DNA from 2 places in the Providencia sp. PROV_01 genome. Region 1 is predicted to be linked to the other one. Evidence: predicted binding sites of a transcription regulator. Region 1 holds the regulator's gene; the other holds the start of a gene.

Evidence for each region. The regulator PhoB, encoded in region 1, activates phosphate uptake and scavenging genes when phosphate is short. The targets are predictions, from matches to a motif close to CTGTCATAAAACTGNCNNAT.
Region 2: a site for PhoB is predicted at 5,023-5,042, ahead of acuI (acrylyl-CoA reductase (NADPH)). Genes of this name have one in related genera too.

The regions. Positions count from the first base shown of each region.
Region 1 is NZ_JBRFKD010000002.1:1,080,045-1,087,943, reverse strand. It holds gene ggt (gamma-glutamyltransferase) at 1-591, shown strand, start outside; gene brnQ (branched-chain amino acid transport system II carrier protein) at 649-1,974, opposite strand; gene phoR (phosphate regulon sensor histidine kinase PhoR) at 2,465-3,775, opposite strand; gene phoB (phosphate regulon transcriptional regulator PhoB) at 3,799-4,488, opposite strand; gene sbcD (exonuclease subunit SbcD) at 4,739-5,953, shown strand; gene ACU696_RS05495 (AAA family ATPase) at 5,955-7,899, shown strand, end outside.
Region 2 is NZ_JBRFKD010000002.1:3,979,980-3,987,878, reverse strand. It holds gene panF (sodium/pantothenate symporter) at 1-897, opposite strand, end outside; gene ACU696_RS19330 (YhdT family protein) at 887-1,129, opposite strand; gene accC (acetyl-CoA carboxylase biotin carboxylase subunit) at 1,306-2,652, opposite strand; gene accB (acetyl-CoA carboxylase biotin carboxyl carrier protein) at 2,665-3,135, opposite strand; gene aroQ (type II 3-dehydroquinate dehydratase) at 3,154-3,618, opposite strand; gene acuI (acrylyl-CoA reductase (NADPH)) at 3,851-4,834, opposite strand; gene ACU696_RS19305 (rod shape-determining protein) at 5,440-6,483, shown strand; gene mreC (rod shape-determining protein MreC) at 6,569-7,537, shown strand; gene mreD (rod shape-determining protein MreD) at 7,582-7,899, shown strand, end outside.

The sequences.
Region 1 (7,899 bases):
ACGATTAATGGTCGCTTTGGCTCTGTGGTGATCCCGCCCGGAACTGGCTTTTTCTTAAACGATGAAATGGATGACTTCACCACCAAAGTAGGTGAAAAAAACCTGTATGGTTTAGTACAAGGTGAACGCAATTCTATTGCACCAGGTAAGCGCCCACTGTCATCCATGAGCCCAACTATCGTGACGAAAGATGGCAAAGTATTTCTAGTTCTCGGTTCACCCGGAGGCTCACGAATTATTTCGATTACGCTGCAAACCGCTTTAAATATTATCGACCATGGTATGCCACCACAAGAAGCCGTTAATGCACCGCGTATTCACCACCAGTGGCTCCCTGATGAGGTTTATTATGAGCAAAGAGGCGTTTCTAAAGACACCTTAGCACTACTCGATAAAATGGGTTACCAGATGGTTGAACAAACACCGTGGGGTGCCGCCGAGCTGATTATGGTCGCGATCCCTGAAGGAGCTGGTGTTAGTGCCAAATCTTCGGGTAATGATTCCGCTGTTTCAGGGAAAGTTCGCGAAGGTTTCATTTATGGCTCTAACGATGTACGTCGCCCAGCAGGGAGTGCTGTCGGTGTTGATTAATGGCCTAATAAAATAGAAAAAGGAGCTATTTAGCTCCTTTTTTGTAATTTCAATTAATTACACTTGCTTATGCTGTGCAGCAGGTGACACAAACTTATCGCATAAAATAGCCACGACCATCACAACAACAGTTGGTAATACCCAGACTAAGTCTTGTTTATACAGTGGCATTGCTGTCATCCATTCAGGAATATAACCTTTAAGATGGTCTGACGCTTTTACGGCACCGATTAAACCGACGACAAAGCTAACTAACATTGTCGGCGCAATCACTATCGTTGGGTTTTTCCACCACTTCAAAGTAAAGCTTAATAAAATTAAGACAATACAAGGTGGATAAATTGAAACTAGCACGGGTAATGAGAAGGCGATTAACTTACTCAAACCTAAGTTTGAGATCACCATGGAGAACACACCCAAGATCAATACCAGTTTACGGTAAGAAATCGGTACATAGCGGCTAAAGAACTCGGCACAGGCACAAGTTAAACCCACGGCAGTTACCATACAGGCAACAAAGATTAATACCGCAAGGAAGAAGCTACCGTAATTACCAAAAGTATATTGAACATAGGTATGTAAAATATCAGCGCCATCAGCAGGGTTTGGAATTAACGAACCGCTATTCTCACCAAGCTTAAACAAGGACAAATAGACCAGAGTTAATAATACCCCTGCAATTAACCCTGCCCACATAGTGTAACGGGTTAATAGTGAAGAGTTTTCGATACCCCTTGAACGCGCCGCATTAACAATAACGATACCAAATACCATAGCACCAAGGGTATCCATAGTTAGATAACCATTGATAAAGCCATTCGAGAAAGCCATCTCACGGTATTCTATTGTAGAAGGGATCGGATCCCCCGCAGGCCACATGACAGCCGCAATACCCAAAATAGCCAAGGCTAACATTTTTACAGGTGCTAAAATGTGCCCAACGCTATCGAGCAGTTTTCCGGGATATAGTGAAATACCGATAACTAAAACGAAGTAAACTACGCTGTAGATAAGTAACAGCATATCGGACTCACCACCGAATAAAGGTGCGATACCGACTTTATAGGATACAGTCGCCGTTCTTGGCGTTGCAAATAGAGGCCCTACAGACAAATAAGCAACAACCGCCAATAGTAACCCTGCCGTTTTGCCAACGGGTGTACTGAGCGCTTCAATGCCCCCACCCACTTTAGCTAGCGCAATAACGGTTAAAACAGGTAAACCCACGCCTGTAACCAAAAACCCTAGTGCCGCAGTCCAAACTTGTTCCCCTGCCTGCAAGCCAACCATGGGGGGAAAGATAATGTTTCCTGCCCCTACGAATAACGCAAAAGTCATAAAGCCTAATGCGATGATATCTCTTGATGATAAACGATGAGCCATATTATGTTATTTTTAAGTGACAAAATAGAAAATTATGGGTTTACACTTAGCAACCCTTTGAAATATATATAGCGAGATAGAATTCTGATAAACATACTGTTAACAATATAAAAAAGCATGTTTGTTTGTATCATACGAAATGAAAAGTCAAAAAACAGAAAAATTCGCCAATAACTGACAACAAGTAGAACTTTTATAGGGCAAAAAGGCAATAGCAAACCGAAAAACAAGAATAAATAACTAAACTAATTTTCAGAACTAGTGATTACTTTCAGTAAAATCCCAATACTCGTTATATGCTTTGCTCGAAAAATGAACAACTCGTCTTTTTCTGGTGATTAAAATTGATTATTTAACAGAATATATAATTAATGTGATAGCAATAATCAGCATTAAATATATATGTTTTGAATTTAATACAGGTATGGATTGATAAATAGAAATAATCCACTTTATTAATATTTTGATTATATTAACAAAGTGGAATTATTTACCCATTTTTAAGTTTTTTGTCATCAACAATAAATACTGGCGGTAAAGTAAATGAAAACTCACTCCCTTTACCTAATTGACTTGTTACCACCAATTGGCTGCTATGGTGCTGTAATGCATGTTTAACAATAGCCAACCCAAGGCCGGTACCTCCACCGCCTTGGCGGGAGCGTGCTTTATCTACCCGATAAAACCGTTCTGTCAAACGAGGAATATGCTCTGTAGGTATCCCTTGCCCGTTATCTCTCACACTAAAACGAGCACCCTGACCATTTCTTTGCCATTCAACCCAAATTTTGGTGCCTTCTGGCGTATGGCTGATTGCGTTATAGACTAAATTCGCCACTGCACTTCGTAATTGTTCTTCATTACCATGGACACGCAATTTTTCATCAACATGAAATTCAAACTGGTGGCGCCCTTGGCTTAAACTTAACGCTTCTTGCTCAATCATTTTGAGAATGACAGGGATATTCACTTGCTCATCAAGGTTAATTTGAGGAGCAATTTCTATACGTGATAACTGCAAAAGCTGTTTAACCAAGTTATCCATACGATGAGTTTGCTCTTGCATGACATGCAGTGCTTTTTTATTGGCCGCAGTGACATTTTCTTGGTCATCCATGACTTCAAGGTAGCCTTGAATGACAGTAAGAGGAGTTCGTAATTCATGGCTTACATTCGCAAAGAAGTCCCTACGGGCCTTTTCCAAACGGCGTTTTTCTGTCACATCTCGAGCTACCATCAATAACTGCCCTTCGGTATACGGCAAGATACGAAATTCAACAATTTCACCACTATTGAGCTCGATAGTCAGCGCTTGGTCATAACGCTTAATGGTGAAGTATCGGCTAAAATCTGGGTAACGTAATAAATTAAAAATATGTTGGCCATTATCTTCAGGCCAACGGAAACCGAGTAAAGCCTGCGCATGACGATTACACCAGAAGATATTCCCTTCTGTTGTCATCATAACCACGGCATCAGGTAGTGATTCTGCACCACTACGAAACCGTTTAATTAACTGGCCTAGCTCACGACGGCGTTTACGATTACGTTGTTGCATCTGGTAGATGCCATAAAATATCGGTTCCCACCCTCCTTTCCCCTCGGGTGGTAACATGCTTTTATCGAGCCACAACCAGTAAGAAAGTTTAAGTAGGTTATACCCATGCCATGTCAGTGCAGCAAGTAGCGATATCACTAATAGCCACGCTAGGTGGCCAATAAAAACCGATAAGATAAGGGCGGGTAAGATAAATAAAAACAGCCCCCAAATCAGCTGCTTAATCGATAAACGTTCAAGCACGCATGCCTCTCCCTTTGTGGTTTTTAGTAACGGATAGAAAAACGATAACCTGTACCGCGTACAGTTTGTACCATTTTATCATGACCTTCCGTCTCTAGTGCCTTTCTTAACCGCCGAATATGGACATCAACGGTTCTATCTTCCACATACACATTGGCTCCCCATACATAATTTAGTAGCTGTTCTCTACTATATACGCGTTCAGGGTGAGTCATGAAGAAATGCAGTAATTTATATTCAGTTGGCCCCATATCGATAGGGATTTCATTGCTGGTCACACGATGAGAAGTAGGGTCTAACGTTAACCCATTCATTTCAATAATATCTTCCGTCGCCATTGGTGAAATACGACGTAAAATTGCCTTTACCCGAGCGATTAATTCCTTTGGTGAAAACGGCTTAATCAGATAGTCATCCGCGCCAACTTCCAAACCTTTTACGCGGTCTTCTTCTTCTCCTCGTGCGGTTAACATCATGACAGGAACGTCACGTGTTGCGCTATCACGCTTCATATGCTTAATTACTTGGATACCGGAGCCCCCTGGGATCATCCAATCCAGTAGTACGAGATCGGGTAGAGGGTCAACGAGTTGTGCAATCGCACTGTCATAATCATCAGCTTCAATAGGCTGAAAACCATTCTGTTCTAATACAAAACAAACCATTTCTCGGATGGGCGCTTCATCTTCAACAACTAGAATGCGTCTTGCCATGATTGTTCCTGTAAAATTAAGAAGACATTTAAAATGTGAAAGTATTATGCGTCACTTTTATGACAGAATTATGAATATCAATGAGCAAAACTCATATTAATCTTTATTTTAGCGGTTAAATGTCATTTAAGTGAAATATTTCCGCAACATGGTAATAAAGCCGCAAACATCCCTCAACGAGTTATCTGGATCAGGTATACTTAGTTATCGAACGCTCGTGCACATTATTGTTGATAGGAATTGATAGCTCATGCGCATTATTCATACTTCAGACTGGCACCTTGGTCAGTATTTTTTTACCAAAAGCCGTGCGCCTGAGCACCAACATTTCTTGAATTGGCTCGTTGAACAAGTGGAATTACATCACGTTGATGCAGTCATCGTTGCTGGTGATATCTTCGATACAGGCTCTCCGCCTAGCTATGCACGTGAACTGTACAACAAATTTATTGTTGATTTACAAAAAACAGGCTGCCAATTAGTCATTTTAAGCGGTAATCACGACTCAGTTTCTGTACTCAATGAATCAAGTGCTCTACTTCGTTACTTAAATACACAAGTCATTACGTCGGGAAGTGAGCCCCATGTTGTTACCTTAGTCAATAAACAGGCTCAACCTATTGGTTTAGTCTGTGCCATTCCTTTTTTACGCCCTCGAGATATTCAACTAAGTATTGCAGGACAAAATATTGAAGAGAAACAACGCTCGCTGCAAACAGCTATTCATGATCATTACCAAGCCAGCTACCAACTCGCGCTAGAACAGCGAACCGCTTTGGGGCTGGATATTCCAATTATTGCAACAGGCCATTTAACTGTTGTCGGCGCAGCCTTAACTGACTCTGTACGAGATATTTATATTGGTACGTTAGATGCGTTTCCTTCAGGGGCTTTTCCGCCTGCTGACTATATCGCCCTTGGCCATATTCACCGGTCCCAAGTGATTGGAGGACAAGAAAATATTCGCTACTGCGGTTCACCTATTGCATTGAGCTTTGACGAAACAACACAACAAAAAAGTGTCTGCCTTGTTGAATTCAGCGGAAGTGAATTGACTCAAATCACACCACTGGAAATCCCGACTATTCAGCCATTACAAAGTATTAAAGGCTCCTTAAACCAAATAGAACAGCAATTAGAGATATGGAAAGATTACCAAGGTGATAAACCGGTTTGGCTTGATATTGAAGTTGCTTCACAAGATTACCTCGCTGATATCCAACAACGTATTGAAGCTTTGACACAAGACCTCCCAGTCGAAGTCGTAATACTACGCCGTGCACGCAAGCAAATACAGGGACAAAGCCAAACCTTGGCCAATGAAACATTGAGTGAACTCACCGTAGAAGACGTTTTTTTACGCCGCCTTGCTCAAGAGTCTTTAGAAGATCCTGAGCGTGAACAGCGTCTATTCCAGCTATTTCAACAATCTTATGACGCATTGCAACTGAGCAAGGAAAGTTAATATGAAAATTTTAAGTTTACGTTTAAAAAATATTAACTCTCTTAGAGGTGAATGGAAAATTGATTTCACTGAAGAGCCATTTGCTAGCAATGGCCTGTTTGCCATTACGGGTGCCACCGGTGCAGGAAAAACGACCTTATTAGATGCGATTTGCCTCGCGCTTTATCACCGAACACCGCGTTTAAAAACCATTTCTAATGCACAAAATGAACTGATGACTCGCCATACAGGGGAATGCCTCGCGGAGGTAGAGTTTGAGGTCAAAGGTAAAGCTTATCGAGCCTTTTGGAGCCAACGACGGGCTGGAGGGAAACCTGATGGCAATTTACAACAGCCTAAAGCTGAGCTTGCAACGGTTGCTGATGGTAAAATATTGACCGTAAAAATCACAGAGATAAAAGAATTAGTGGCGCAAATAACAGGGCTTGATTATGAGCGTTTTACTAAATCCATTTTACTCTCCCAAGGGGACTTCGCGGCTTTTTTAAATGCCTCTGAGAAAGAACGCGCTGATTTACTTGAAGAAATTACAGGCACCGAAATTTATAGCCAAATTTCAATTTATGTTTTTAATCAACACAAGCAAGCCAAAATTGACTTAGATTTGCTAAAAGCAAAAGCGCAAAACATTAATTTACTCACAGAAGTAGAACATCAAGAATTATTGGTACAGCAAAACGATTTGCTTGAACAAGAAGCACAAACCAAGCAACAGCGTGCTCGCCACCAACAAGGGGTTAATTGGTGGCAACAATATCATCAACTCACCCAGCGCATGCAATCACTTGATGAAGAACTCAAAAAAAACGAACTTGAGTTCCAAGCCGCGCAACCTCAATTAAAAAGATTAGCTGATAGTGCCCCTGCGGAATCCCTTCGTCCATTATGGCAGGAAGTTGAACGACAACAGCAACAACTCACTGAATACACGAATAAACAACACCATTTGAAACTTAGCTTGCAAACCCAACAAACTGAGCGCACCCCACTGCAAGAAAAGTTGTTTAAATCGCAATCCGAGTATCAACAACACCTTGATTTTGCCAAACAACAACATCAATTGATTGATGAAACAGTCAGGCCTCTTGATAACCAAATTGCACAATTGAAACAGCAACAATCTGAAATTAAACAGCAAATTGAACAACAACAAATCACTCTTCAGCAAAAGCAATGCTTAGTTAGTGAAACGCAAAGTCAGATCCAAAATGCGTACATTGAGTTAAAAAAACACAATATATTCCTAGAAGAACACCCAAAAGACGCTGAGCTCAGTTCACAAATAGGCAGTTGGCAACAACAAGGCCATTTTATTTTCGAATTAGCTGATAAACTGGCCAGCTTGCCCGAAAAACAACAGATACTTTCAAATGAAGTCGAGCAGTTACAGCGGCAACAGCAGCAGCAAACAGAGAAATTATCCCAAAAACGTCTCGAGTTAGAGCACAGCACTGTAGCGTTCAAAAAACAAGAAGAAATCTACAAGCGAAACCAAGAAAAACATGACATTAACACCATCAATCAACACATTGAACAGCTACAAGCACGTTTGCAACATGCTAAGTTATTGCCATTAATATTATCTCAATGCCTTAATGCGCAAACGCAAAAACAGAAACAGCTCCAAAAAGATGTTGAATTAGCGCAAGATATCACCACTACGCAAAAAGCGTTGAGCCTTGCGGTAACACATATTAATGAATTGACCCCACTCATCAAACTAACCAATGACAAATTACAATTAGAACAAAAAATTGTCAGCCTAGAGCATGAGCGCCAGCAACTAATAGCAGGTAACCCCTGCCCATTATGTGGTTCAACAGAACACCCGGCAGTTAACGATTATCAATCAATCCATCTCAGTGAAACACAGCAACAACTCATTGAACTAACAAATAAACTCGACCAATTAAAACAACAACAAACTCAGTTAGAATCACAACTTC
Region 2 (7,899 bases), 2.9 Mb from region 1:
AGGTAAAATTGCGCGACCGAGAGCGCCTGCAAAGTGCATACCAAACATCAGCACTGCCATGACGATAGTTCCCAAAATAATGCCGCGGTGAACCGCTTTACTGTCTTTATATGAAATACAACGTACTGCGGTGTGAGGTAAGCCTATCACCCCAAAACAGACCAAAACCCAAAATGACGCTAAAAATGGCCCGCTTAAAATGTCATCTGCACCTTCAGGCGATACCAATTTCGGGTCTATGCTATGCATTTTTTCTATTGCAGAGGGTAGACCACCGGCATGGTAAATAATCGCCACTAGTAGGATCACCGTGCCTAATAGCATCACTAGCCCTTGCAGTGCGTCATTTAATACGCTAGCTCTAAACCCACCAATTGCGGTGTAGAGTGCGATGGAAACCCCAAAAATTATTAACCCGTAAGTATATGGAATACCTGCTGCTGTTTCTAATAAGCGCGCACCACCAATAAATTGCACTGTCATGGCACCAAAAAAGGCAATGAGCAGGCTAACACTGGCAAACCACACTAAAAATCGGCTTTGGTAGCGTGCATACAGCATATCGTTGAGCGTAACGGCATTATAGCGACGCGCCAAAATAGCAAATTTTTTACCAAGTACGCCGAGGGAAAGCCAAATAGCAGGCAGTTGGATCATCGCCAATAGCACCCAACCTAGGCCATATTTATAGGCAGCTCCCGGCCCACCAATAAAAGAACTCGCACTAATATAGGTAGCGGTAATGGTCATCGCAAGGACAAAGCCGCCCATTGAACGATTACCTAAAAAGTATTCATTTAAAAACTCGCCTTTTGTTCGTTTTTTATATGCATAAATGGATAGCAAAAAGACGAGAGCTAGGTAGCCGACGAGAGGCAGGAGAACTTCAATCTGCATCATTCTCCTCCAGAGAGATGTCTTTAAAAATCAGTTTAACCATTATAATGCAGAGCAAAATAAAAATGATGGGTAAGATGAGACAAGACCATTCAAACCACAGTGGTAGCCCTGTAACTCCAAGTGTATTGTCCGGCAGGTAGGCACTAATAACCCAGCCGACTAGATAGGCGATAGTCAAATAAAATGACCAGCGTGCTTCTTTATTTGATTGAAGAAAACGTTTATCCACCCGTTATTCCCCTTCATTCCCATAAAAAAATAATCAGCAATTGTACGATAATCCGTGGGCTGAGTGTGAAAAATAGCAGAAGAAAAGTGCAATAAAGCGTATTTAGCATAAAAAAATACCGTAACGCAGCGCGTTACGGTATCGATTAACGATGAGTTAAACAGGTTATCGCTGACTTATTCAGCAATACCCAGTTTTTTCTCTAAATAGTGGATGTTAGTTCCGCCTTTTTGGAAATTTTCATCGCTCATAATCATTTGGTGCAGTTCAATATTGGTTTTAATACCATCGACGATAAGTTCGTTTAACGCATTTTTCATACGAGAAATAGCGATTTCACGAGTTTCACCATAAGTAATTAATTTACCAATCATTGAGTCATAATACGGAGGTACAGTGTAGCCTGCGTAAATATGAGATTCCCAACGTACGCCAAAACCACCAGGAGAGTGGAAACGGGTGATTTTTCCCGGACTAGGGATGAAGGTATTCGGGTCTTCTGCGTTGATACGGCATTCCACAGCATGGCCGTGAACCACAATATCTTCCTGCTTAACTGATAATGGTAACCCAGATGCAACACGCAGCTGCTCTTTAATCAAGTCTACACCAGTGATCATTTCAGTGACTGGGTGCTCAACTTGAATACGGGTATTCATTTCGATGAAGTAGAACTCACCGTTTTCAAATAAGAATTCGAAAGTACCTGCACCGCGATAACCGATTTCAATACACGCATTGGCACAGCGCTCACCGATATTGCGGCGAATTTCAGGTGTAATACCTGGAGCTGGTGCTTCTTCAACCACTTTTTGGTGGCGACGCTGCATTGAACAGTCACGCTCAGCCAAGTAAACCGCATGGCCTTGGCCATCAGCCATGACTTGAATTTCAATATGACGTGGGTTTTCAAGGAATTTTTCCATGTAAACCATATCATTATTAAAAGCGGATTTCGCTTCAGCACGTGTTAGGTTGATAGAAGATTCTAAATCTTTCTCATTACGTACCACACGCATACCACGACCACCACCACCACCAGATGCTTTGATGATGACAGGGTAGCCGATACGTTTCGCGATGGCTTTATTTTTTTCAGTGTCGTTCCCTAATGGGCCATCAGAACCCGGAACGCAAGGTACACCGGCTTTTTTCATCGCGTTAATGGCAGAAACTTTATCACCCATTAGGCGGATGGTTTCAGCTTTTGGACCGATAAAAACAAAACCTGAGTTTTCAACTTGTTCTGCGAAATCTGCATTTTCAGCCAAGAAACCATATCCTGGGTGAATTGCTTGCGCACCTGAAATTTCCGCTGCTGAGATAATCGCAGGGATATTTAAGTAACTTTTCGCTGATGCTGCTGGGCCGATACAAATTGTTTCATCAGCCAGTAACACGTGTTTTAGATCGCTATCTGCCGTAGAGTGAACCGCTACTGTTTTGATGCCAAGTTCTTTACAGGCACGCAAAATACGTAATGCGATTTCTCCACGGTTAGCAATAACAATTTTTTCCAGCATGGAAACGCCTCGTTATTCGATGACAACTAATGGCTCGTCAAATTCTACTGCATCACCGTTTTGCAACAGAATGGCTTTAACAACGCCTGCTTTATCTGCTTCGATTTGGTTCATCATTTTCATCGCTTCAACGATGCAAAGTGGATCACCAACGCTGACCGTTTGACCAACTTCGACAAATGGCTTCGCTTCTGGGCTTGGTGCGCGGTAGAAAGTACCGACCATTGGTGAGCGAACTTGGTGACCTGCAACTGCGGCTGGTGCAGCTGGCGCTACCATTGCTTCAGATGGTGCAACTGCATTAGCCAGAGCAGGTTGTTGTGCAACCGGTGCTGAGTAATACTGTTGAGGTGCAGCCATAACCTGAGCAGCAGGTGAAACGCGGCTGATACGTACTGACTCTTCCCCTTCAGAAATTTCCAGTTCAGAAATGCCAGACTCTTCGACCAGCTCGATCAGCTTTTTAATTTTACGAATATCCATGGATATGATTCCGTACTCTTATATTTGGATTGAATTAATTAGGCGCAGACGGTTAACCGCTGCCTGTAAAGCAAAACTATAACCATCAGCACCTAGACCACAAATTACACCGATAGCTTTATCGGAGAAATAAGAATGTTGGCGAAATGATTCCCTAGCATGCACATTAGACAGGTGGATCTCGATAAACGGGATACTCACCGCGAGTAATGCATCACGTAGTGCAACACTGGTATGTGTGAATGCAGCCGGATTGATGAGGATAAAATCAACATCATGACGTGCAGCATGAATTTTATCGATGAGTTCAAATTCTGCGTTTGACTGAAAATGACTCAGTTTTACTCCTAGCGGGTTTGCCTCTGCCTCGAGCTTGGATACGATATCAGCAAGAGTTTGGTTGCCGTATTTATCAGGTTCCCGTGTACCTAGCAGGTTCAGGTTTGGCCCATTCAAGAGTAAAATGTGAATATCTTCTGCCATTATGCTGCTAACTCCGACGATATTATCAATAGCCCGACAACATAACGCGATGCTAAGCGTTTGTCATCTTTTATCATAAAAATAAATGGATTTTCTACTGACAAAGTCCGTCATTATAATTATTTCGTGACATATAGCAGCAAAATACTGGTCTTATCAGAGAAATTACCCGAATTTATTTTTGAAAATGTGCGGTAATCCCTATTTAGGCGGGAGTACCGCAATAAATGCGTTACTCCGCTAGTAGGTTAACTAGCGTACGCCCAGTGACTTCATTTTTTAAGAGTTTTTTTGCATATTCGACACAATCTTCTAATTTAATCTCATTGCTGACTTGCTCATAGAAAGCCGCGGGGAGAGTATCTGCAAGGCGCTGCCATACTTTAGTGCGATTTGCAGCAGGGTAGTAAACAGAATCCACACCTTGTAGGCGGACATTACGTAAAATGAATGGCATGACGCTAGTTGGTAAGTCGAAGCCACCGGCTAAACCGCAGGCAGCAACAGTACCATTATAGTGCGTTTGTGCAAGAAGATTGGCGAGTAATTCACCGCCTACAGTATCAATCGCCCCTGTCCATAGCTGTTTGTCTAATGGCTTAGCAGGGTGAGTGAAATCACTGCGAGGTAATACTCTCTTGGCACCTAAACTTTGCAGGTAACTGCTGTTTTCTTCTCGACCTGAAATCGCGACAACCTCATAACCCAGTAGAGACAGTAATTGCACGGCAGTACTACCAACACCACCGCTAGCGCCACTCACGATGACTTCGCCTTTATCTGGCGTCACACCCGCTTCTTCTAAAGCGTTTACGCAAAGCATAGCGGTAAAGCCAGCAGTGCCAATAACCATCGCTTGCTTTAAAGATAAATTCTCTGGAAGAGGCGTTAAATATTTAGCCGGAACCCTTGCTTGAGACGCTAAACCCCCCCAATGCGTTTCACCAACCCCCCATCCAGTCAGTAGCACATGTTGGCCAACTTGGAAGCGTGGGTCTTCACTGTGGTGGATCTCGCCTGAAAAATCGATACCAGGTACCATCGGATATTGGCGAACAACTCCCGCCTTTCCACAAATGGCTAACCCATCTTTATAATTGAGTGTGGACCAATGAATATCGACTATAATATCACCGGCCGGGAGCATTTCTGTCGTTAGAGGTTGAATGCCAGAGATAATTTTATCTTCCGATTGTTGCAGGATGAGAGCTTTCATCTTTCACTCCTAATAAAATGATTAAATATGTACTTTAAAAGTGCCTAAAATTTGCGGGTAATTCATTGACGTAGTGACAGTGTTTAAGCTATTAATATTGTAATTAATTTGTAAAAAATAATTTTTTTCTGGCATAAATAGGCTTTTATCATGCAAAATATCGCATCTCGACGGATTCATTTTGCGTATTGACATAAATTTGCCGCGTTTTTGGTAGATAATAGAGCGAACACCCAGCGAATTCACCCAATTTGTATTGGAAATAGCCAGTGTGTAGCAATAATAAAAAGAACTAAATAATATTTGAACTTGTTGCCCCAATAACTTGTCACACTGGGAAGAAAAAGATGGAGTATATAACAACCAAAGAGTAGATGTTTTTCTGTATAATTTTATCCTGTAGGTAAAGAATACAATTAATATCTATTTTTGGGGTTTTTATCTGCTTCGTTTACATAAGAAGCATGTACAGTACGGTACGTGAAAAATAGATGAATTAACCATATTTATAGAAGCAGCTCATTAACGCCTTGAGGCAGCTTCAAGTGGTTGGTAGAGTAGACGGGTTTAAATTCGTCCCCAGCTTGCAGGATAACTCTTTCGTTATGTTTAAAAAATTTCGTGGCATGTTTTCTAATGACCTGTCTATTGACTTGGGTACGGCCAATACCCTTATTTATGTCAAAGGACAAGGCGTAAAATTAAATGAACCCTCTGTAGTTGCTATTCGTCAAGACCGCTCTGGATCGCCAAAAAGCGTTGCTGCAGTCGGTGGTGAAGCGAAGCAGATGCTGGGACGTACACCAGGCAATATTTCGGCAATCAGGCCAATGAAAGACGGTGTTATCGCTGACTTTTTCTTGACTGAAAAAATGTTACAGCACTTCATCAAACAAGTTCATAGTAACAGTTTTTTACGCCCTAGTCCGCGAGTCCTTGTTTGTGTGCCTGTTGGTGCAACACAAGTTGAGCGTAAAGCCATTCGTGAGTCCGCGCTAAGTGCGGGTGCGCGTGAAGTCTTCTTAATTGAAGAGCCGATGGCTGCAGCTATTGGTGCTGGGTTACCTGTATCAGAAGCTACAGGCTCAATGGTTGTTGATATTGGTGGTGGTACGACAGAAGTCGCTGTTATTTCTTTAAATGGCGTTGTTTACTCTTCTTCGGTACGTATTGGTGGTGACCGTTTCGATGAGTCTATCATTAACTATGTACGTCGTAATTACGGCTCGCTGATAGGTGAAGCGACAGCAGAACGCATCAAACATGGAATTGGTTCTGCTTTCCCAACCGATGAAGTTTACGAGATTGAAGTTCGCGGTCGTAACCTTGCTGAAGGTGTGCCTCGCGGATTTAAAATGAATTCCAATGAAATTTTAGAAGCATTGCAAGAACCCCTGACAGGAATTGTCAGTGCGGTAATGCTAGCACTTGAACAGTGTCCTCCTGAACTGGCCTCAGATATCTCAGAACGCGGTATGGTCTTAACGGGTGGTGGCGCGCTTCTTCGTAATTTAGATCGCTTATTGATGGAAGAAACGGGTATCCCGGTTATTGTTGCAGAAGATCCACTAACTTGTGTCGCGCGTGGCGGCGGTAAAGCGTTAGAAATGATTGATATGCACGGTGGCGACCTGTTTAGCGAAGACTAAATGGCCTTTTAGAAACGGTTGGGGAGGTTCTCCAACTGTTTTGACTATTTTTTGTTCCTCTGACATTAGCGAAACTTAGCCACACATGAAGCCAATTTTTAGGCGAGGTCCATCCCTACAGTTACGCATATTTTTTGCGGTAATCATTGCACTTGTACTGGTGGTGATTGACCATCGTTTTGAGCCTTTCAATAAAGTCCGTAACTACTTAGACACGGCGGTTAGCCCATTCTATTTTTTAGCGAATGGCCCACGCCAATTTCTAGATAATATTTCGGAAAGTTTCTCTTCAAGAGAACAACTGCAATTCGAAAACAAAGCCTTACGACAAGAGCTATTACTGAAAAAAGCGGACAACTTGCTTTTAGAGCAACTTAAGCAGGAAAATGCACGCTTAAGGGAGTTACTTGGCTCACCACTTCGCCAAGATGAACACATGATGGTAACGCAAGTTATTTCAGGCGCGAATACGCCATATCGTGACCAAGTGGTTATAGATAAAGGCAGTAATGAAGGCGTTTATGAAGGGCAGCCTGTTATTAGTGATAAAGGTGTTGTTGGCCAAGTGGTTGGGGTAAGTAATTTTAATAGCCGTGTCCTGCTAATTTGTGACACTACCCATGCATTGCCTGTGCAAGTATTACGTAATGATGTTCGTGTGATTGCAGCCGGTTCTGGATGTGCTGATGATATCCAATTAGAACCGTTACCTGAAAATACCGATATTCGTGTTGGTGACGTCCTTGTCACGTCAGGGCTAGGGGGGCGTTTCCCTGAAGGTTATCCAGTAGGGGTGGTCTCTGCCGTAAAACACGACACACAACGAGCGTATACCATCATTAGCGCGAAGCCGAGCGCCGAATTGCAGCGTTTACGTTACCTTCTGTTATTATGGGGAAATGATAACGACCCTAAAACGCCACTACAGCCTTCGGAAGTCTATCGGGCAGCAAATGAACGCTTAATGAAAGTATTGCCGCAAGTATTACCTAACCCGAATGAAATTCAGGGGCCTCCATTGCCACCCTCAATGGCTCCGACGTCACAACCATAAGTAGAGGAAACACAGTATGGTTATGGGCAAGAGAGTAAATTAGCATGGATGAGTATCGTGGAAATGGCCGCGCCATCATTTGGTTATCGTTTTTTATTGCCTTGATTTTGCAAGTCATGCCTTGGCCGGAGCAACTCAGCTTTTACCGGCCATCATGGCTTCTGTTGATTCTCACTTATTGGGTGATGGCGCTACCACACCGTGTGAGTGTTGGCACGAGCTTTATCTTAGGGATTATCGTTGATTCCATTCAGGGTTCAGCACTGGGGGTACATGCCCTCTCTTTTAGCATTATTTGCTATCTCGTCTCTTATAAGCACCAGTTGTTGCGTAATATGGCGCTGTGGCAGCAAGCGTTGGTG